One region of the Faecalibacterium sp. IP-1-18 genome, then DNA from elsewhere that is predicted to be linked to it. Evidence: a T-box and tRNA genes for the amino acid it is inferred to sense, from the RefSeq annotation. Region 1 holds a T-box; the other regions hold tRNA genes.
The links. A T-box is a leader RNA that pairs with one kind of tRNA and senses whether it is charged. The one in region 1 lies ahead of tyrS (tyrosine--tRNA ligase), so its partner is inferred to be a tRNA-Tyr.
Positions count from the first base shown of each region.

Region 1 (7,373 bases):
GCAATACTGGCTGCACTATTTGCTGCAGGACACGGTCTCCGGCCCTCGAGCCATCCGCTACCCCCGCGGCGGCGAGAGTGCAAAACTGGCGCAGTATCCCTGCACAAAGCGGGAATACGACTTTTTGTATGAAACGCCCGGGGCAGAGATTCTTCTGGTCAGCTATGCGGACGAACTGGAGGACATATTGGAGGCCGCCAATCAATTGAACGCTGCATCGCAGAATGCAGACGTTCTGAGGCTTGTAAAGCTATACCCCTTTACAGATAAACTTATCGATACTGTGTCGAAATATAAAATCGTACTGTTTGCAGAAGAATGTGTTGCAGCTGGTGGTATTGGTGAACATCTGGCATATGCTTTGCAGCAAAAAGGCTGGAACGGCCGCTTTTTACACTGCGCTGTCCACACGGCCTGCCTGCCGCACGCGACTGTTCCGCAGATCAAGCAGTGCACCGGTCTGGACGCTGCGGATCTTGTGCAGGCAGTCCGGTCTGCCCTCACGAAAGGAGAAAACGAGCTGTGAAAATTCGGTTGGATCAATATCTTGTGCAGAACGGCCTTGTGCAGAGCCGGGAGCGCGCCAAGGCTCTGATCATGGCCGGTGTGGTTTTTGTCAACCAGCAAAAGGTGGACAAGGCCGGCGAGATGATCAAGGAGGACGCTGTGGTCGAGGTTCGCGGCCACGATATCGGCTATGTCAGCCGCGGCGGCTTAAAGCTGGAAAAGGCCATGAAGTGCTTCCCGCTTACCCCCAACGGCAAGGTCTGCATGGACATCGGTGCATCTACCGGCGGCTTTACCGACTGTATGCTGCAAAATGGTGCCGTGAAGGTGTATGCCGTAGATGTTGGCTACGGTCAGCTGGCATGGAGCCTGCGGACGGATGCGCGCGTGGTGAATATGGAGCGCACGAACATCCGCTATGTCACGCCGGAGGATCTTGCAGAGCCCATTGAATTTTTCAGTGTGGATGTTTCCTTTATTTCTCTGCATCACATCTTCCCGGTGGCACAGCGCATCACCACCCCGGACGCCATGGGCGTCTGTCTGGTGAAGCCGCAGTTCGAGGCAGGCCGCGAGAAGGTAGGCAAAAACGGCGTGGTGCGTGACCCTGCCGTGCATCGTGAGGTGTTGCACAATGCCATGTCTTATGCTGCGGAAAACGGCTTTGTAGTGCGCGGGTTGGATTACAGCCCGGTCAAAGGGCCGGAAGGCAATATCGAGTACCTGATGTTTGTGCAGAAGAGCGACCAGCCCGCAGTGCTGGACGACGAAGCCGCCGCACAGGTGGTGGCAGCAAGCCACACCACGCTGGATCGCTGAGACTTCAACTGTCAGCAAAGGAGAAACCGGTATGACGATCTACATTTCGCCCAATCCGGGCAAGACCTCTGCCAGCGAAATCGCGCTGCGTGCGGCGCAGATCCTGCTGACCCACGGCGCAGCTGTACTGATGAGCGATGCTCTGCGGGAAAGCTGCAACACGGCAGGGGTCATTTACCTGCCGCTGGAGCGGTGTCTGAAGCGTGCTGACGTGATCCTGACCATTGGCGGGGACGGTACCATCTTGCACGAAGCGAATCTTTCGCTCCGGTACGCAAAGCCCATCCTCGGCATCAATCTGGGACGCTGCGGCTTTCTGGCTACCTGCGAGATCGGCGAAATGGAAACGAAGCTGGCCGCTGTGGCGCGGGGCGATTTCCAGCTGGACAACCGGATGCTTTTATACGCCCGGGTGCTTGGTCAGGACGGCTGGGAGGGGCACGCCCTCAATGATGTGGTCGTGACCAAGGGACGCCTGCAACAGGCCATCGACTTCAGCATTTACTGCGATGATATTCTGGTAGAGCACTACCGGGGCGATGGCGTTATCGTGGCGACCCCCACCGGCTCTACGGCCTACTCGCTGGCAGCCGGCGGCCCGATTCTGGATTCTCAGACCAAGGGCGTCGTGGTGACCCCCATCTGTCCCCACAGTCTGGCCAGTCCGGCCATGGTATTTGCGCAGGAGCGCAAGCTGAACGTCTGTGTGGGGCAGGTAGCAGACGATGAAGTATTTATCAGCTGTGACGGCGGTACGGGCTACCCCCTCAAGGCGGGTGCCACCGCAGAGATCCGCCTGTCCGATCAGAACGTCAAGCTTATTACCTTTGGGCGGGCAGACCAGTTTCAGGCCATTGACCAGAAACTGCGCAAAAGACAATAACACGGGAGGCGATTTTTAAGATGGCACGCAGCCGCAAAGAAGATACAAAAACAAAAGCGGAACGTTTGCAGACGATCCTACGTCTTGTGCAGGAGCATCCCATCAGCCGACAGGAGGTGCTGCTGGAGCACCTGCGGAACGAAGGCTTTGAGGTAACGCAGGCCACCGTTTCCCGCGATATCCGGGAGCTGTGCCTTGTAAAGGCAGCCACCACCGAGGGCTACCGCTATGTTTCCAGCCGGAACGAAAGCTTCAATCCCAAGACTCAAGGGCGCTTTGAGACCATCTTCCACGAGTCCGTTCTGGGGGTAGATTACGCCGGACATGTTGTGTTGGTAAAATGCTATTCCGGCATGGCCAATGCTGCCTGCGAGGTTTTTGACGCTTTACAGTGGAAAAACGTTGTCGGTACTCTTTCCGGTGATGACACCTTTTTAATTGTTGCGCGCTCGGAGCGCGATGCTAAAACCATTTGTTCGGAGCTGACCCGTTATGTGGGGCAGAGATGACGGTAGGAGAACGAAGCCATGCTGAGCAGCCTGCAAATTGAAAATGTTGCCGTGATCCAGAAGGCAGAGGTGCACTTTGAACCGGGGCTGAATGTGCTGACCGGCGAGACCGGTGCGGGCAAATCCATCTTGATCGACTCCATCAATGCGATCCTTGGCAACCGCACCTCTAAGGACTTGGTGCGTACCGGGGCTGCAAAGGCGGTGATCCGCGCCGCCTTTGAGCAGGTGCCGCCTGCTGTGCTGGATAAGCTGGAGCAGTCCGGCTACGAGCGCTCCGAAGCACTGCTGCTCAGCCGTGAGATCACCGCCGAGGGCAAGAGCAGCTGCCGCATCAACGGAATGCCGGCTACGGCAGCCGTTCTGCGGGAGCTGTGCGGCGGTCTGATCAACATCAACGGCCAGCACGATTCGGTGGGTCTGCTCAACCCGGCGCATCATCTGGGCATTTTGGACGATTATGCGCAAAACCGCACTGTTTTTCAGGAGTACTATGCCCTGTACCGGGAGCTGGTGCGGGTCAAGCGGGAGCTGGATGCCCTGATCACTGACGAGGCCGAAAAGCAGCGCAAGATCGACCTGTTGCAGTATCAGGTGCAGGAGATCGAGGATGCCGGGCTGACTGCCGGTGAGGAGCAGGCGCTGGAAAACCGCCGGAAAGTGCTGTCCAATGCGTCTGCCATCCGGGATCGTCTGGCGCAGAGCTATGCGCTACTTTCCGGCAGTGATGATGCCGCAGGCGCTGTGGATCTTCTGGGGGAAGCCTCCAACGCGGTGGATGCCGCTGCGCAGTTAGACCCTGCGCTTACAGCCGCCGCCGGGCAGCTGCTGGACTTATACTATAACGCCAAGGATGTGGCCGCAGATCTGATCGGGCGGCTGGACACCTACGACACCAACGATGCAGAACTGGACGAGGTGGAGCAGCGACTGGATCTTTTGTACCGACTGAAGCGCAAATACGGCAGCACAGTGGAGGACGTGATCGCTTTCGGGCAAAAGGCCCGGGAAGAGCTGGATAACATTCAGCATTCCCAGCAGCGCTATGATGCATTGCAGGCAGAAAAGCTGCGTCTTTACACAAAAGCGCGGGAAAAGGCAGAGGTTCTGACCCAGACCCGACTGAAGGCCTTTGAGGAACTGAACACCCGCATTTCCGGCACGCTGGACTTTTTGAATATGCCGGGTGTACGTATGACCTTGCGGCATACCCGCGGTCCGCTGGCCAGCCATGGACAGGACAGCGTTGAATTCTACATCTCAACAAACCCCGGTGAAGCACCCAAGCCGCTGGCCAAGATCGCATCCGGCGGCGAGCTGAGTCGCATCACCCTTGCAATCAAGAATGCAATGGCCGATAAGGACGCCGTGCCTACCGTGATCTACGATGAAATCGACAGCGGTGTGTCCGGCAAGGCTGCCGGACGCATCGGCGAGGTGCTGCGTCAGAGTGCGCAAGGGCATCAGATCCTGTGCATCACCCATACGGCGCAGATTGCAGCACTGGCTGATTGTCATCTGCTCATCCAGAAAAATGTGTCCAACGAGCGCACCTATACCGAGATCCATCCGTTGGATGAAAATGGCCGTGTAGAGGCCTTGGCGCGCCTCATCTCCGGCGACCACGTTACCGAGCTTTCCCGCGCCAATGCACGGGAAATGCTGCAGGAGCGCAAGCACGGCGGATGATGCAGCGGAATGCATTTTTGCAGAAAGGACAGCTCTTGACAAGGCGGCGGTCTTGTGATAGAGTAGACAATGTTAATGGCGATGAAGGGAACAAGTACCCTGAAGTGTTCTGTCCAGAGAAGTCCCGGTTGGTGCAAGGGATCACAGAACGGCAGGGGAAATACCTCCCGGAGCCGCAGGCTGAATGCGTAAGGCTAGTAGGCTGTGCCGCGTGCGAGCGTTAAAGACGCAGGAGTGTCGCTCTACTCTGGGGTGCGCACTCGTAAGGCCGTTTCCGTGAGGAAACGGCAAACAGAGGTGGTACCGCGAAGTTATATCGCCCTCTGCCAAATTCATTTTTGGCAGAGGGCGTTTTTTGTTTCCTCTGCCCCAAAAACAGGAGGTTTTTTCCATGACGCTGTACGAAGAACTGAAAGCCCGTGGTCTGGTAGCCCAGATCACCGATGAGGAGATCATTGACCTGATCAACAACGGCAAGGCTACTTTTTACATCGGCTTTGACTGCACTGCCGACAGCCTGACTGCCGGCCATTTTCTGGCGCTGACCCTGATGAAGCGCCTGCAGCTGGCTGGCAACAAGCCCATCGCCCTGATTGGCGGCGGCACTACCATGATCGGCGACCCCTCCGGCCGCACCGATATGCGCAAGATGCTGACCAAGGACGATATCGCCCATAATGCGGCTTGCTTTAAGAAGCAGATGGAGAAGTTCATCGATTTCTCCGAGGGCAAGGCTCTGATGCTGAACAACGCCGACTGGCTGTTGGACCTGAACTATGTTGAGCTGCTGCGCGAGGTGGGCGCCTGTTTCTCCGTGAACAATATGCTGCGCGCCGAGTGCTATAAGCAGCGCATGGAGAAGGGCCTGTCCTTCCTGGAATTCAACTACATGATCATGCAGAGCTACGACTTCTACTACATGTTCCAGCACTACGGCTGCAATATGCAGTTTGGCGGCGACGACCAGTGGAGCAATATGCTGGGTGGCACCGAGCTGATCCGCCGCAAGCTGGGTAAGGATGCCTACGCTATGACCGTGACCTTGCTGACCGACTCTCAGGGCAAGAAGATGGGCAAGACCGCCGGCAACGCTGTCTGGCTGGACCCCAACAAGACCAGTCCCTTCGAGTTCTACCAGTACTGGCGCAATGTGGGCGATGCCGATGTGATGAAGTGCATCCGTATGCTCACCTTCCTGCCGCTGGAGCAGATCGACGAGATGAGCACTTGGCAGGATCAGCGCCTGAACGAGGCCAAGGAGATTCTTGCCTACGAGATGACCAGCATGGTGCATGGCAAGGAAGAGGCCGAAAAGGCTCAGAATGCTGCCCGCGCACTGTTCAGTGGCAACGCAATGGATACCGAGCACATGCCCAGCACCCAGCTGACCGAGGCTGATCTGACGGACGGTGCCATCGGCATTCTGACCCTGATGGTCAAGGCCGGTCTGGCTGCTTCCAACGGCGAGGCTCGCCGTCTGGTAGTACAGGGCGGTGTGTTGGCAGACGGCGAAAAAGTCGCTGCTCCCACTGTCAGCTTTACCGCAGAACAGTTGGCCAAGGGCATCGTCATTAAGAAGGGCAAAAAGATCTACCACAAGGTAACGCTGTAAAAAGCATTATAAAATTTATGGGCCAGAAACGTCCGTAGGCGTTTCTGGCCCATTTTTTACATTTTAGCGCGCAACAGCTGCTGTCCGGCAGTCACCCGGCCGGAGAGCAAAGGCTCTATCCGTGCAAACCGGCTGCTGTTGGTCACGATCACGGGGGTGGTCAGCGTGTAGCCTGCCGCTGCAATGGCCTGCATATCGAACCGGAAGAGCAGCTGGCCCTTCTGCACATGGTCTCCAGTCTGTACAAATAGCTCATAGCCCTTACCCTTCAGCTCCACGGTGTCCATGCCAACATGAATGAGTACCTCCATGCCGTTGTCGCACAGCAAACTGATGGCATGATGGGTCTTGGCGATCTTTTTCACGATGCCGTCTGCGGGTGCTACCACCTCGCCGCAGCTGGGCTCAATAGCGCAGCCCTTGCCCAGCACCTCACTGGAGAACACAGGGTCCTTGATCCGGGTCAGTGCGCGGATACGTCCTGAGACCGGTGCATAGAGCAACTGCCCGCTGTCCGCAGGCGCAGCTTCCATTGCTGGGTCATCAGGGGCAAATAGCGCACTTTTCTCAAAATGTGCCAGCAGTCGCTGCCGGATGCTGTGCATAAGAGTAGCAGGTTCTTTCATTCCGTTTTTCCTTCTTTCGGCAGAGGAGCCGCCGTGGCGGTGTTTTTCTTGTCTCTACGCATTTCGCAAAAACAGGGCCGAAAGGGAAGCTGTCCCCTCGGCCCCGGCTTATGCTTTTACAGCTCGTATGCCTTTTTCAGTGCCTCATAGGCGGCGTCCTCGTTTTCCGCGTGGACGAGCAGAGAAATATCCAGATCGCTGGTGGTGATCAGCAGCACCTCAATACCGGCCATAGCCAGCGCATTCAGCGCCCGCGCAGCCACACCGCAGCTGGTGACCATATCCTCGCCGAACAGGTTCAGCTTGGAGTAACCCACACTGATCAGAGGAGAAGCCTTGGCGTCCTTATCCAGATTTGCTGCCGAGATTGCTTTCATCACCAGCGGCAAATCGCTGCTGGATGCGGTAAAGCTAAAATCAATGGTGGTGCCGTGGGGAGCGCTCTGGCTGATCATATCCACCACCACGCCGGTCTCTGCAAAGATATCCAGATACCGGGACAGACTGTTGCCCCGGAACACTACGTCCTGCACGCTGATCATCATCAGGTCGGTCTCGATATTGATCTTCGATACTCCGTACATAAAAAGTCCTCCGTTCTGCCCGGGTTGCCGGACAACGCTCAATCATTTCACATTTTTATGTAAGTGCTAAAAAGGATGCACTGATATTATTTTGCGCGATTTTTTGTATCCTGTCAAGGCTGAAATCAGAATAATTTGCCCGCA
Region 1 covers NZ_CP094472.1:1,565,182-1,572,554, forward strand. Annotated here, with positions in the region: gene dxs (1-deoxy-D-xylulose-5-phosphate synthase) at 1-526, shown strand, start outside; gene MTP43_RS07440 (TlyA family RNA methyltransferase) at 523-1,326, shown strand; gene MTP43_RS07445 (NAD(+)/NADH kinase) at 1,358-2,209, shown strand; gene MTP43_RS07450 (arginine repressor) at 2,230-2,718, shown strand; gene recN (DNA repair protein RecN) at 2,737-4,407, shown strand; T-box leader at 4,480-4,734, shown strand; gene tyrS (tyrosine--tRNA ligase) at 4,799-6,019, shown strand; gene MTP43_RS07465 (PTS sugar transporter subunit IIA) at 6,076-6,645, opposite strand; gene MTP43_RS07470 (ACT domain-containing protein) at 6,762-7,229, opposite strand; gene MTP43_RS07475 (CapA family protein) at 7,285-7,373, opposite strand, start outside.

Region 2 (7,373 bases), 380 kb from region 1:
TGGTGACTACACGGCGTTTTGCCGGAAATTTGACCTGCCGCCGGACAAAAAGTATAAGGATTACTCCGCTGGAATGCAGAGGAAGCTGTGCATTGCGGTGGCGCTTTCCCACCACGCAAAGCTGCTGCTGCTGGATGAAGCCACCAATGGGCTGGACCCGGTGGTGCGGGATGAAGTGGTGGATATCCTGCTGGATTTTGCCCGGGATGAAGAACGCTCCATCCTCATTTCCTCCCACATTGTCAGCGACCTGGAAAAGCTGTGCGATACCATTGCATTCCTGCACAAGGGCAGGCTGCTGCTGTGCGAAGAAAAAGATGCTTTGCGGGAAGAATATGCCTTGTGGCACGGCACGGCGGCGCAGCTGGCGGCACTGGATGTACGGGTGTACGGCAAGCGGGTCACCCCCTACGGGGCAGAGGCGCTTGTGCGCCGGGACGCAATGCCCGCCGGAGCAGAGCTTGCCCCGGTAAGCATTGAGGAATTGTTTGTGTTGATGGTGAAAGGGGAGGATGTGCAATGAAGGGTCTGCTATTAAAGGATGCCTATCAGATGTGGAGCTACACCAGATGGATCATTCTGGCATCGGTAGCCATGATCTTGATGGGAACGTTTTTCATGAAGGAAGGCTCTAATTTCTTTATGCTGTACGGCGGGCTTTTGCTGGGGCTGTCGCCAATGTCCTTACTGGCTTACGACCAGAGCAGCCGGTTCAGCGTTTGCAGTGCCGCCCTGCCGGTGACAAAAGAGCAGCTGGTGGGCGGCAAATACCTCATTGGTCTGTGCGGTATGGCGCTGGCGGAGCTGCTGAGTATGGCGGCGCTGGCAGCAGCACAGCTGCTCTGGGGTACAGTGACGGTGAAGCTCACCGTGGCGACTCTGCTTCAGGTGGCGATGCTGACCCTGCTGGGCAACATCATCCTGCTGCCGTTGACCTACCGCTTTGGCTACGAGAAGGCAAAATATGTGTATTATCTTTGCATTGGTATGCTGGGAGCCTTGATGGGCATTACGGTGTCCTCCGGTGGGATTCTGCTGAACAGCATCCTACCCGCCCATGGCTCTGCGCTGGTGGGAGTGGTCGTGCTGGCGGCGGCGCTGGCGCTGTATGCTGCCTCGTGGCGGCTGTCCGTTGCATGGTACGGAAAGGCAGAGCAGTAAAATGAAGAAAAGTCAGCTCGCGGGCATCCTGTTCGGCGTTGCCATGGGCGTTTTGTTCAGCGTGTCGCTGGGAACAGTCGGTTTTGCGCTGGGCGCCAGCTTTGCAAGTCTGGGCATGGTGATGTTCAAAGGGCTGGATGACCCACAGGATAAAGATAAAAAGTAATAAAAAAGCAAGTGCACCACCTTTTCAAAAGCCAACGCTTTTGATGAAGATGTGGTGCACTTGCTTTTTGTTTTTTATTCTGCGCTGTAAGCGCTGCCCATGATCCACGGGTTACTTGCGGAATATTTTGCGTGGTTGCGCAGGTAGGTGACCCATGCACCGTAGCCGTTGCCGGCCGAAAGGTGTACGCCGTCCGGTGCGGCAATCATCTCCTTCAGGTTGCCCTCGCCGTCAGCCAGCGCCTCCCACAGGTCCAGATAAACGCAGCCCTTGCTGGCGGCCAGCTGTGCCAGCTGCTCGTTCACGCCGCGCAGCACGTCCGAGGCAAGCCCCGGCTTCTTTTCCGCTGCCGCAGGCCGTACCGGCGGGATGGACTGCACATAAATAATGCAGTCCTCGCCCAGCGTCTGGCGCAGCTCGTCCAGCATCTGGCCGTAGTAGGCCAGAAAACGGTCGGCGGCGCCCAAGGTGGTCAAGGTGTTGGTGCCCAGCAGGATATACAGCTTTTTGGGCTGCGCCGCTGCCAGCACATCCAGCGCTATCTCCTGCCCGCGGGTGGGGCTCTTGACGGCGGCGCGGTTGACGATGGCGTCCGGCCCCACACCCGTATAGCCGCAGATGAGCGCGCCGCTCAGATTGATCTGATAGTCCGAGAAGCCCACCGTCAGGCTGTCGCCCAGAAAGGCGGCGTCCGAAAAATAGCTCAGGTCTACCTGACCGCAGGCCGGCTGCCGGATGACGCTGGCGTCGTAAGCCTTAATGGTATAGGCACCGTCGGTCTGCCGGGCAGGGCCGAAGCTTTCCAGCTGTACCGCCTGCGCCGTGCCGCTGCTATCGGCTGCACCCTCGCTGCCGCTGCCGGAAGCCGCCTCGCCCTGCATGGGCAGCGGTGCCAGAATGTTCTGTGCAATGCCGCCTGCGCCGGTCTGCGGGGTGCTGTCCTCTTCAACGGTTCCTTTTTCCAAGATAGCGGTCACCGCATAGGCGACCAGCAGGATGGCCACAATGACCCCCACCAGCCGCAGCTTGCCGCCGATGCCCCCGCGTGTGCGCCGCCGGGGTGCCGAATGATACTCGTGTGAAATGCCCATATTCTCTGTCCAGCTTTCTGCATTTATCCCAACAGGCAGGTGCTTCTGCCCGGTAATTTTGGAGTGCGCACCCATTTTATCATATTTTTTTTGCCTGTGCAACCAATTGGGTCTTGCATACAACAGGCAAAACGGGTACAATAGAATTGCAGCTTATTTTGCACATTTTACAAAAAGCAAATACACAAGCTGCAAATATTTTTGTGTCAGTTGCGGCAGATGGCTGTTTTGCCGTCCCGGTCCGTTGGCAGTGCAGGGCCGACAGACCACTTTACCGGACGGTGCGGAAAGCCGTTTGCCCGGCAGCGGACACATTTTATATGATCTGAAGGAGGTTTCCATGGCCAAGAATATCATCATTGGTCAGAGCGGCGGCCCTACCGCCGTGATCAACTCCAGCCTTGCGGGCGTATACAAAGCCGCCCGCAGTCTGGGTGCAGACAAGGTGTACGGCATGAAGTACGGCATCGAGGGTCTGCTCAAGGAAGAGCTGCTGGAGCTCAACGTCCTGCTGGACGACCGCATGAGCATCGAGCTGCTCAAGCGTACTCCGTCCAGCTATCTGGGCAGCTGCCGCTTCAAGCTGCCCGACCCGGACACCGATGCCACCCCGTTCGTCAAGCTGTTCACCCTGTTTGACAAGTACGACATCTGTGCCGTGTTCTACATCGGCGGCAACGACTCGATGGATACCATCGCAAAACTGTCCCGCTATGGGCAGCAGGTGGGCAGCAATGTGCGGTTTATCGGTGTGCCCAAGACTATCGACAACGACCTGTGCCTCACCGACCACACCCCCGGCTACGGTTCTGCCGCAAAGTACATTGCTACCATCTTAAAGGAAGTCATCCGCGACTCCTCGGTGTATAACATCCGCAGCGTGACGGTGGCCGAGATCATGGGCCGTCACGCAGGCTGGCTGGCCGGTGCGGCCTGTCTGGCGGGCGGCGAGGACTGCGAAGGCCCCGACCTGATCCTGCTGCCAGAAGTGCCCTTTGATCAGGACAAGTTCCTTGCCCGGGTGGACGAGCTGCAGCGGGTAAAGTCCAACGTTATCATCGCAGCCAGCGAGGGCGTAAAGACCGCAGACGGTACTTACCTGTGCGATCTGGTGTCCACCGCCGGCCAGCTGGACGCTTTTGGCCACAAGGCCATCCTCAGCGGCACCAGCCGTTACCTTTCGGAGCTCATCCACGACAAGCTGCAGTGCAAGAGCCGTGCCATCGAGTTCTCCACCCTGCAGCGCTGCGCCAGCCATTTGGCCAGCCGCACGGATGTGAACGAGGCCTACGCCGTTGGCGGTGCCGCCGCCGCTGCTGCCTTTGCAGGCGAGAGCGGCCGCATGATCGCCCTCAAGCGGGTCTCCAACTACCCGTACCAGTGCATCACCGAGTCTGTGGATGTGCAGCAGGTGGCAAATCTGGAAAAGAAGGTTCCGCTGGAATGGATCACTCCGGACGGGATGCAGGTGACCGAAGCTTTTGAGGAGTACGCCCGTCCGCTGATTTTGGATGAGGTGACCCCCGTGTATGTGAACGGTACCCCCCGCCACATCCGTCTGTGATCTGCCTTTCCCTTCCGCGTCTGTTTTCGTGCGACTGCACGTTTTTATAGCCGAAACAGAAAAAACAAAAAAGGAGAAATCATCATGGGAAAAAATGCAATCGTCGGTCAGTCCGGCGGCCCCACCTCTGTCATCAATGCCAGTCTGGCGGGTGTCTTTGAAAGCTGCAAGAACCGCGGCGCAGACATCGTGTACGGTATGTGCAACGGTGTTGCCGGTCTGCTGGAGGAGCGGGTGGTGGATCTTTCCACCCTGCTGACCGATGACTTGGACATCGAGCTGCTCAAGCGCACCCCGTCCAGCTTTCTGGGCAGCTGCCGCTATAAGCTTCCCGACTGGCGGGATGACGAGGCGGTGTACAAAAAGCTGTTCGCCATTCTGGAAAAGCTGAACATCGGTTACTTCTTCTATATCGGCGGCAACGACTCCATGGACACCATCGGCAAGTTGGCTGACTATGGCCAGCGCGTTGGCAGTGACATTCGCTTTATGGGTGTGCCCAAGACCATCGACAACGACCTGATGGTCACCGACCACACCCCCGGCTACGGCTCTGCCGCCAAGTACATTGGCGTTGTGATGAAAGAGATCATCCGCGATGCCACCGTGTACGGCACCAAGTACGTTACCGTGGTGGAGATCATGGGCCGCAATGCCGGCTGGCTGACCGCTGCCGCCGCACTGGCCAAGAGCGATGATTGCGAGGGCGTGGACATGATCTGCCTGCCCGAGGTTCCCTTCAACGTGGAGCGCTTTGTGGAAAAGGTGCGTGTGATGCAGGAAAAGAAGCCCAGCATCGTCATTGCCGTTTCCGAGGGCGTAAAGCTGGAGGATGGCCGCTATGTCTGTGAGCTGGCGGACGACGTGCACGCCGTGGATGCTTTCGGTCACAAGGCGCTGACCGGTACCGCACGGTATCTGGCCAATGTGGTGGCCCGCAATCTGGACACCAAGACCCGCTGCATCGAGCTTTCCACCCTGCAGCGCTGCGCCGGTCACCTGACCAGCCGCACCGACATCACCGAGGCCTATCAGGTGGGTGGTGCTGCCGCCAAGGCAGCCTTTGAGGGTGTTACCGGCCAGATGGTTGCCCTGAAGCGCATCTCCAACAATCCTTACCAGTGCACCACCGAGCTGCATCCCATCAGCGAGGTCGCCAACCTGGAAAAGAAGGTTCCCCTGAGCTGGATGAACAACAACCATACCCAGATGACCGAGGACTTCTTAGACTACGCCCGTCCGCTGATTCAGGCCGAGCTGACCCCGCTGTACATCGCCGGTCTGCCGCACCACATCTACATGAAGAACCAGAAGTGATTTTCTCCTGACCTGTTTTTGTCAGGCTGAAAAGCCCTCCCGCCCGGACGCTGTAAAGCGCACCCGAGCGGGAGGGCTTTTGTGATCTCTGCCTTTATTTCTTCTTTTTTTGCGCCCAGCCCAAATTATGGGTTGACAAATTGCGCTTTCAGTGGTAACATATACAGGCAGTCCAAACGACTGCAAAAATGAATATGGGCGTGTTCCCGAGTGGCCAATGGGGACAGACTGTAAATCTGCTGCTTTCAGCTTCGGTGGTTCGAATCCACCCGCGCCCACCAAACAAGAAAAATCCGAACCTGTTTCCGATTGGAGAAGGGTTCGGATTTTTCGTTTTCTTCGGGTACAACAATGAAGGCTCCCGTGGACGGCGCAAAACTCTGATGCCTTGTCATAGACCGTAAGCCGATAACGAGAATTGGAGGATGCGATTATGAAGTACGATGAAAGAGCCTGCAAGTTTAACATGGATACCGGGTGTGTGGAGTTGACTCTCCAAGATGGGAGAAAAATTTCCATCGGCTGCACCGGGGTCGAGGATGCACTGAATGTGACTATGGCACAGCAGACGGAATTGGACTACCTTATCTACAATGACCCGCTGAGCTATGCCGATTTGATTCTGAACGGTGACCCAGAGGAATATTTGAAAAATGCAGCCGGGAGCCATGGGTTAGAAGATTAAGGGCAAAAAAATAAGAGGTGTGCCCAACTGGACACACCTCGGTGAGATACATCTATATAAGGCAGGGCGTTCCCTTTACTGGGAGCGTCCTGCTGTTTTTATGCTGCAACAGGCAAGGCTTGTAGAACTTCCTGCTCTTTCAGCCATTCCTCATATTCACGCTGGCCTTCCTCGCTGTTGAAAAACTCAACCATGGAGGGATAAAAGCAACGCGCAAGGGTCTTGATTGCTTCATCCGGGTAGCCGGATTTGTTCGACTTCTTCTTTTTGTTCAAATGGTATCCTCCGAAAATCAAAGTTCCATATCTTGCCCACGCCTGCGGTTTCGCTGCTGCACATTCATGGTGAGCTCCTGCTTGGGGGCAAGAATCTTTTCCAGAAAGCCACGCACCAGTTCGGGCGCACGGTGGAGAGCATCCAGATAGGGTTTCACCTCGTACCACAGGTCGTGGTACTTGTTGCTCCAACGAACGGCCTCCTTCTTGGCGGTGGAAAGTTCTTCTTTCAAGCGGCGGTTCTCCACGTCCATCATATAGCCGTGGTCGGCTTGCTTTTTCAGCTTGGAAAATTCTTCTTCGGTCAGCGAGTAGTTACCGAGAAAGGTGCGCTTGCCGATATAATCCAGATCGCGCGCATGAATGAGGGCTTCTTTCGTGAGCGTGGCCTTTTTCTGCACAGCGGCAAGTTCATTCTCCTTTTTGGAGAGGGTCTGACTGGTTTTGGCAAGCGACTGCGCCTTTTGGTCGGCTTGGGCGGTCAGGCTGTCCAGACGTTCCTGCTCCCGCTGGACTTTGAACTGGGTGACGGTCAGGTGTTCTTCGGTGCTGCCGCGCTCACCGCGCTCTACATCCGTGTACCCGGCGTTGCGCATATAGTGGAAGAAATCGTCTTGCAGGACACTGTACGACTTCTTCAGGACTGGCTTGCCGCTCTTTTGCAGGACAGGCTTTCCGGCATCGTCCAGCATGGGCTTGGAAGCCCACTTCTTGCTTCGGCTGACCTGCATGACGGTCTCCTTGACTGTGCCGACCAGTGCCTTGTCCTTGCAGCGTTTCGACCAGAGGATCTGCTTTTCCACCACAGGCACATAGACCACATGGAGATGGTAGTGGTAGACCTCCCGGCCCAGTGCTTCGGTCATGGCGTGGTTGATCTCATCCGCGTGCATGACTGCCGAGAGGATATACTGCTCACCACCCACGATCTGAAAGGCTGCTTTGTAGGCATCCTCATAGAACTGCTTGGCGAACTCGTAGCCGCCGTGGTTGTCAAAGTAGGCCGAGTTGACATCAAAGACAAGTTCACAGTAGTGGGTAGCATCCGGCTTCAGGCCGCGCGTGGAGATGGTTTCGGCGGCTTCCAGTTGGGCGAATAGGTCGGTGTAGCTGG
Region 2 covers NZ_CP094472.1:1,946,618-1,953,990, reverse strand. Annotated here, with positions in the region: gene MTP43_RS09195 (ABC transporter ATP-binding protein) at 1-523, shown strand, start outside; gene MTP43_RS09190 (ABC-2 transporter permease) at 520-1,161, shown strand; gene MTP43_RS09185 (hypothetical protein) at 1,163-1,327, shown strand; gene MTP43_RS09180 (GDSL-type esterase/lipase family protein) at 1,402-2,418, opposite strand; gene MTP43_RS09175 (6-phosphofructokinase) at 2,759-3,982, shown strand; gene MTP43_RS09170 (6-phosphofructokinase) at 4,067-5,299, shown strand; tRNA gene MTP43_RS09165 (tRNA-Tyr) at 5,496-5,580, shown strand; gene MTP43_RS09160 (DUF6061 family protein) at 5,733-5,984, shown strand; gene MTP43_RS09155 (hypothetical protein) at 6,083-6,259, opposite strand; gene MTP43_RS09150 (plasmid recombination protein) at 6,277-7,373, opposite strand, start outside.
Region 2: it has a tRNA-Tyr gene. The T-box ahead of tyrS (tyrosine--tRNA ligase) is inferred to sense a tRNA for this amino acid. The anticodon was not compared.

Region 3 (7,373 bases), 830 kb from region 1:
CATCGGGCTGGTGCTGAAACGGCTCATGGGGGATGCCGCCAGCAACGGCAGCGTCCAGAAAGTGGAAAACAACCGCTTTGCCCGTGCCGATCTGGAACGCCGCCTGCTGATGATCGACGATGACATGGACATGAACGCTCTGCCCAAGACCAATTATATCAAGACCATCGTGACCGCCGAAGCCAAGCTGGACTTGGAGCGCAAGGGTGTCCAGAGCTACCAGCGGGATATTTACGCCCGGTTCCTCTGCTTTGGCAACGGTGCGCTGACCTCACTGTATGACCATTCGGATGGCTTCTTTCGCCGCCAGCTCATCCTGACCACCAAGGACAAGCCTGCCGACCGCACGGATGACCCTTTCCTTGTGGAGAAGATGTGCGCCGAGTTGGAGGGCATCCTGCTGTGGTGTCTGGAAGGACTGCACCGGCTGGTGCAGAACGATTTCCGCTTCACGGTCAGCGAACGAGCCGCCGCCAACGTGGACACCATCAAGCGCAGCAGCAACAATGTCATCGACTTCATGGAGTCCGAGGGCTATTTCCGCTTTAAGGCAGACTACTCCATCAGTTCCAAAGATTTCTATGAAATCTACAAACTGTGGTGCGAAGATAACGCCTGCCACAGCGTATCTGCCATCCGTTTCAGCGCAGAACTGCGCCAGAATGACCGCCGCTACAACCTTGAAGCCACCAACAACATCTACCTGCCCGGTGGCCGCAGGGTGCGGGGTTTTGTAGGCGTCGAGCCGCTTGTCCACCCCTGTCCGTAAAAAGTGCATTTTTTTACGGAAGAAGTTCGTACAACCTGTACGGTCTGTACTTGTACGCACCTGTACGGCGAATTAAAGCAAATTAAGACGTGTTATCGTTTATATTTCGCATTTCCGTACGTCGTACGAACCGTACAGGTTATTTGAAGTCCGTACGCAATTTTTTCAGATGCGTACGGAGCAATCAAGTTCGCATTGTGCGAACTTGATTGTAGCTCTCCCGCAGGAGGCGTTCCCCCTCGGAGAGTCCTCGAAGAGCCCACTACACTTTGCAGCCCATAGGGATGAAAGTGTTATAGTGGGTTATTACACTTCCGAAGAAGTGCATCTTCGTTCCCCGTCACCTTTCGATGAACCTTGAAAGGAGGGATGCCCTTTGGCAAGAAACGATGGCGTTGACCGCACCAGTGTCCGGAATCTCGCCGTTTCGGACAAGGCCGTTGGCAACACCCAGCAGCACAATGAGCGTGAAAAGGACAGCTATCGGAACCCCGACATTATCCCCCAGCGCACTGCATGGAACGTCCACTTCAAAAAGCCAACTGCCAGCTACACCGACCTATTCGCCCAACTGGAAGCCGCCGGAACCATCTCCACGCGCGGCTTGAAGCCGGATGCCACCCATTACTGCGAGCTTGTCTTTGATGTCAACTCGGCCTACTTTGACAACCACGGCGGCTACGAGTTCGCCAAGCAGTTCTATGAGGATGCCTACCAAGCTGCCGTTCAAATCGTGGGCGGTGAGCAGTATATCCTCTCGGCAGTCATGCACGCCGATGAGATCAACCGTGCCATGACCGAAGCATTAGGCCGCGAAGTTTACCACTACCACCTCCATGTGGTCTATGTACCTGTGGTGGAAAAGCAGATCCTGTGGTCGAAACGCTGCAAGGACAAGGCACTGGTCGGCACCGTCAAGGAGACTGTCATGCAGGTCAGCCGGAGCAAGAAGTGGGCATCCAAACCTCTGCTGGACGAATCGGGAAAGCCTGTTTTGCAAAAGAACGGCAAGCCTATCCTGAAGAAGTCGTACAGCGTCTTGCAGGACAACTTCTTCAATTTTATGCGCGCTGCCGGGTACACCGATATAGAGCGCGGCGAACGTGGCAGCACCGAAGAACACCTGACCGTCACCCAGTTCAAAGTTCAACGGGAGCAGGAACGGCTGGACAGCCTGACCGCCCAGATTGACCAGAAAGAGCAGCACCTCATCCAAACCAACAAAACCCTCTCCAAGACCGAAAAGGAACTTGCCGCTGTGCAGAAAAAGGCCACGCTCACAAAAGAAGCCCTCATTCATGCGCGTGATCTGGATTATATCGGCAAGCGCACCTTTCTCGGCAACTACTCGCTGACCGAAGAAGAATTTTCCAAACTGAAAAAACAGGCTGACCACGGCTATATGATGGACGTGGAGAACCGTCGCCTGAAAGAAGAACTTTCCACGGCCAAGAAGGAGGCCGTTCGTTGGAGCAACAAGTACCACGACCTGTGGTACGACGTGAAACCCTATCTGGATGCTCTCCACCGTGCTCCTGAACTGGTGCGCGGTTTTCTGGAAAAGATTCTTGCTCCCAAGCAGGAGCGCACCATGAATGTGCCGCAGAAAAACCGCAAGCGTGGTCAGGATATGGAACTTTGATTTTCGGAGGATACCATTTGAACAAAAAGAAGAAGTTAAACAAATCCGGCTACCCGGATGAAGCAATCAAGACCCTTGCACGTTGCTTTTATCCCTCCATGGTTGAGTTTTTCAACAGCGAGGAAGGCCAGCGTGAATACGAAGAATGGCTGAAAGAGCAGGAATCTCTACAAGCATTGCCTGTTGCAGCATAAAAACAGCAGGACGCTCCCAGAGAAGGGAACGCCCTGCTTTACATAGATGTTTCTTACCGGGGTGTGTCCGCTTGGGCACACCTCTTATTTTTTTGCCCTTAATCTTCTAACCCATGGCTCCCGGCTGCATTTTTCAAATATTCCTCTGGGGCACCGTTCAGAATCAGCTCTGCATACGCCAGCGGGTCGTTATAGATTAGGTAGTCCAGTTCTGTTTGCTACGCCATGGTAACATCCAGCGCATCCTCGACCCCGGTGCAGTCAATGGAAATTTTTCTCCCATCTTGGAGAGTCAACTCCACGCATCCGGTATCCATGTTGAACGAACAGGCTCTTGCATCGTACTTCATCATCGTGTCCTCCAAACGCTTATTGTGTGGTTACGATCTGTGACAAGGTATCGGAGTTTTACGCCGTCCACGGGAGCCTTCATTCTCAAACCCGAAGAAAACGAAAAATCCGAACCCTTCTCCAATCGGAAACAGGTTCGGATTTTTCTTGTTTGGTGGGCGCGGGTGGATTCGAACCACCGAAGCTGAAAGCAGCAGATTTACAGTCTGTCCCCATTGGCCACTCGGGAACACGCCCATATTCAGTTGTTGTGCATCCGTGCGCCGGACGACTTGTTTATTTTAGCATGAGAAAAGGGTTTTGTCAACCACCTTTTTTCACTTTTTTTCAGCAGGCTTACTGTCCCCCGCCCGCCGCGCTTCATCCGGTTGAATTGCGTCCTGTTTTATGTTAAAATAATGTAAAGATTCTACACATTTTACAGGCAGGAGTGGGTCATTGCATGGAGTCAACAATCAGCGCCGCCCCGCAAATTTCTATCGACCGGGAAAAGACGCTGCGCAGCCACCGGCGTTACTGGGTGCTGCGGCGTGCACAGGACATCGTATTCTCCCTGCTGGCGCTGATCCTGCTTGCGCCGCTGGCACTGCTGATCAGCCTTGCCATCGTGCTGGACAGCCCCGGAGACGGAGCTATTTTCCGGCAGCGGCGGGTAGGACGGGACGGCAAGCTGTTCTGGCTGTATAAGTTTCGTACCATGTGCCCGGACGCCGAGGAGCAGCTGAATGAGCTGCTGAGCCAGAACCAGATGGACGGCCCGGTGTTCAAGATCAAGGGCGACCCCCGCATTACCCGGGTGGGACGTTTTCTGCGCAAGACCAGTCTGGACGAGCTGCCACAGCTGCTCAACGTGCTGCAGGGCGATATGAGCATCGTGGGGCCGCGCCCCGCACTGCCCCGGGAGGTAGAGCTGTACAGCGACTACCAGCGCCAGCGGCTGTACGTCACCCCCGGACTGAGCTGCTACTGGCAAATCGCACCCCACCGTAACGAGATGAGCTTTGACGAGTGGGTGGCGCTGGATATGAAATACATCCAGGAGCGCAGCTTCTGGGTGGACTGGAAGATCATCTTCCTCACCGTCCGCGCCATGCTCATGAAATACGGAGAGTGACAAAAGCGCCTGTTGTGCATCCGCACAACAGGCGCTTTCGTTACGTTTATTTCAGCACTGCACCCAGATTTGCACTGGTGACCATGCGGGCGTAACGGCTCAGCCAGCCGGTCTTGATGTTGGGCTCGGGCGCAACGTACTTTGCCTTGCGCTCGGCCAGCACTGCATCGCTGACCTCCAGCGTGATGGAGGCGTTGGGGATATCAATGGAAATGGTATCCCCTTCCTCGATCAGGCCGATAGGGCCGCCGGAAGCTGCTTCCGGGCTGACGTGGCCAATGGCAGCGCCGCGGGATGCACCGGAGAAGCGGCCATCCGTGATAAGAGCAACCGTCTTATCCAGCTTCATGCCTGCCAGCGCAGAGGTGGGGTTGAGCATCTCCCGCATACCCGGGCCGCCCTTGGGGCCTTCGTAGCGGATGACCACCACATCGCCCGGGACGATCTTGCCCGCGTAGATAGCGGCAATGGCTTCCTCTTCGCTGTTGAACACCCGCGCCGGGCCGGAATGCTGCTGCATCTCCGGGGCGACGGCGCTGCGCTTGACAACGCACCCGTCCGGGGCAATGTTGCCCCACAGGATCTGCAGACCGCCGGTCTGGGAGTAGGGGTTCTCGATGGGACGGATGGCCTTTTCGTTCAGGATATGGGCACCCTTGATGTTCTCGCCAAGGGTCTTGCCGGTGACGGTGGGCACATCCAGATCCAGCAAGCCCTTCTTTGCCAGCTCTGCCTGCACCGCCGGGATGCCGCCCGCTGCGTACAGATCCGGCATATGGGTGGGGCCTGCCGGTGCCAAATGGCAAAGGTTGGGGGTCTTGGCGCTGATCTCGTTGAACAGCTTCAGGTCGATGGGCACACCGGCCTCGTAGGCGATAGCCAGCAGGTGCAGCACCGTGTTGGTGGAGCAGCCCAGCGCCATATCACAGGTCAGCGCGTTGCGGATGGAGCGCTCGTTGATGATCTGGCGTGCGGTGATGCCCTTGCGCACCATCTCCATCACAGCCATACCGGCGTGCTTTGCCAGCTGCAGGCGCTTGGAGTACACAGCCGGGATGGTGCCGTTGCCGGGCAGGGCGATGCCGATGGCTTCGCACAGGCAGTTCATGCTGTTGGCAGTGTACATACCGGAGCAGCTGCCGCAGCTGGGGCAGCAGTTGCAGGTGCAGTCCTCCAGCTGCTCGTCGGTGATCATACCGGCCTTATAAGCACCCACGGCCTCGAACATTTTGGAAAGGCTCACTTCCTCGCCGCCGTAAGTACCGGCCAGCATAGGGCCGCCGGAGCAGACCACAGCGGGCACATCCATGCGCACCGCTGCCATTACCATGCCGGGCACGATCTTATCGCAGTTGGGCACCAGCACAAGGCCGTCCAGCTGGTGTGCCATCAGCATGGTTTCCACGCTGTCGCAGATCAGCTCGCGGGAGGCCAGAGAGTACTTCATGCCCACATGACCCATGGCGATGCCGTCGCATACGCCGATGGCGGGGATCAGGATGGGCGTGCCGCCTGCCATCTGCACACCGGCCTTGACGGCATCGGCGATCTTGTCCAGATTCATGTGCCCGGGCACGATCTCGCTGTGGGCGCTCACTACGCCGATGAGCGGGCGCTCCAGCTCCTCCGGGGTATAGCCCAGCGCATAAAACAGGCTGCGGTTGGGCGCGCGCTCCGAGCCTTTGGTCACGTTGTCACTTCTCATTGCAAATCCTCTTTTCTGATAAAACCCTCTCCGTCACGGCTGCGCCGTGCCACCTCTCCCGAGGGGGAGAGGTTTTCGCGGAGAAGCTATAAGGCTCCCTTTTCAACAAAAGCTCCCCCTTTCGGGGGAGCTGCCGCCGAAAGGCGGCCTGAGAGGGTTCTCCTCTTACTTCTTCAGCCAGCTCATCATGCTGCGCAGCTCAGCACCCACCTTCTCGATGGGCAGCTCAGCCTCCATACGGCGCTTGGCAAGGAAGTGCACCTTGCGGCCGCCCTTGGGGCTCATCTCGGTCAGGAACTCAGAAGCAAAGGTGCCGTCCTGGATCTCGGTCAGAACCTTCTTCATCTCCTTGCGGGTCTCCTCGGTAATCAGGCGCTTGCCGGTGCGGTAGTCGCCGTACTCGGCAGTGTTGGAGATGGAGTAGCGCATCTTGGAGAAGCCGCCCTCGTTGATCAGGTCAACGATCAGCTTCATCTCGTGGCAGGTCTCAAAGTAGGCCATCTCGGGCTCGTAGCCGGCCTCCACCAGCGTATCGAAGCCGGCGTGGATCAGCTCGGAAACACCGCCGCACAGCACGGCCTGCTCGCCGAACAGATCGGTCTCGGTCTCCTCCTTGAAGGTGGTCTGCAGAATGCCTGCACGGCCTGCGCCGATGCCGGAAGCATAAGCCAGTGCGATATCCTTGGCCTTACCGGTGTAGTCCTGCTCCACGCAGATCAGAGAGGGGCAGCCCTCGCCCTCGGTGTACAGGCGGCGCACGATGTGGCCGGGGCCCTTGGGAGCGATCATGATGACGTCCACGTTCTTGGGCGCGGTGATGGTCTTGAAGTGGATGTTGAAGCCGTGTGCAAAGGCCAGTGCCTTGCCCTCGGTCATGTAGGGAGCAACCTGGGTGTTGTAGATATCGGCGCACAGCTCATCGGGCACCAGCATCATGACAACATCGCCGGCCTTGGCAGCCTCTTCCACCTCCATGACCTTGAAGTTGTCATGGGTGGCAGCGAACTCAGAAGCCTTTGCCCAGTGAGCAGAACCCTTGCGCAGGCCGACCACAACGTTGACGCCGCTCTCAGCCAGATTCTCAGAGTGTGCATGACCCTGGCTGCCGAAGCCGATGACAGCGACGGTCTTGCCGTCCAGCACGCCGAGGTTGCAGTCGGAATCGTAGTATTTCTTGATAGCCATAATCGTTAGTCTCCTTTTACATTAACTGGTTGGTTTATCTTCCGGTCTTGTATGCTCTGTTCTATCTTTCGCTCACCCTGAGCGGAAAAGCAATGTAATTATGCCCGTCTTGCGCCCGGCGGGGGCAGCTGGACGGAGCGCACCTCCTGCGGCGGCTTCTGGATATGCTGGTGCATCCCGCCGCGCTCCAGTGCAGTAACGCCGGTGCGGCACTGCTCAAGGATGTTGTAGCCCTCGAACATTTTCAAAAATGCGTCCAGCTTGTCCGGCCGGCCGATCAACTCAAACACCATGCTGTCCGGGGAAAGATCGATGATCTTTGCCTTGTAGATGCAGGCGATCTCCCGCAGCTCTGTGCGGTTGTGCACGTCCGATTCCACCTTGAGCAGCAGCAGCTCCCGCTCCAGCGCTTT
Region 3 covers NZ_CP094472.1:2,396,849-2,404,221, forward strand. Annotated here, with positions in the region: gene MTP43_RS11445 (DNA primase family protein) at 1-769, shown strand, start outside; gene MTP43_RS11450 (plasmid recombination protein) at 1,146-2,411, shown strand; gene MTP43_RS11455 (hypothetical protein) at 2,429-2,605, shown strand; partial or broken gene MTP43_RS11460 (DUF6061 family protein) at 2,704-2,955, opposite strand; tRNA gene MTP43_RS11465 (tRNA-Tyr) at 3,109-3,193, opposite strand; gene MTP43_RS11470 (sugar transferase) at 3,399-4,070, shown strand; gene ilvD (dihydroxy-acid dehydratase) at 4,117-5,775, opposite strand; gene ilvC (ketol-acid reductoisomerase) at 5,941-6,960, opposite strand; gene ilvN (acetolactate synthase small subunit) at 7,059-7,373, opposite strand, start outside.
Region 3: it has a tRNA-Tyr gene. The T-box ahead of tyrS (tyrosine--tRNA ligase) is inferred to sense a tRNA for this amino acid. The anticodon was not compared.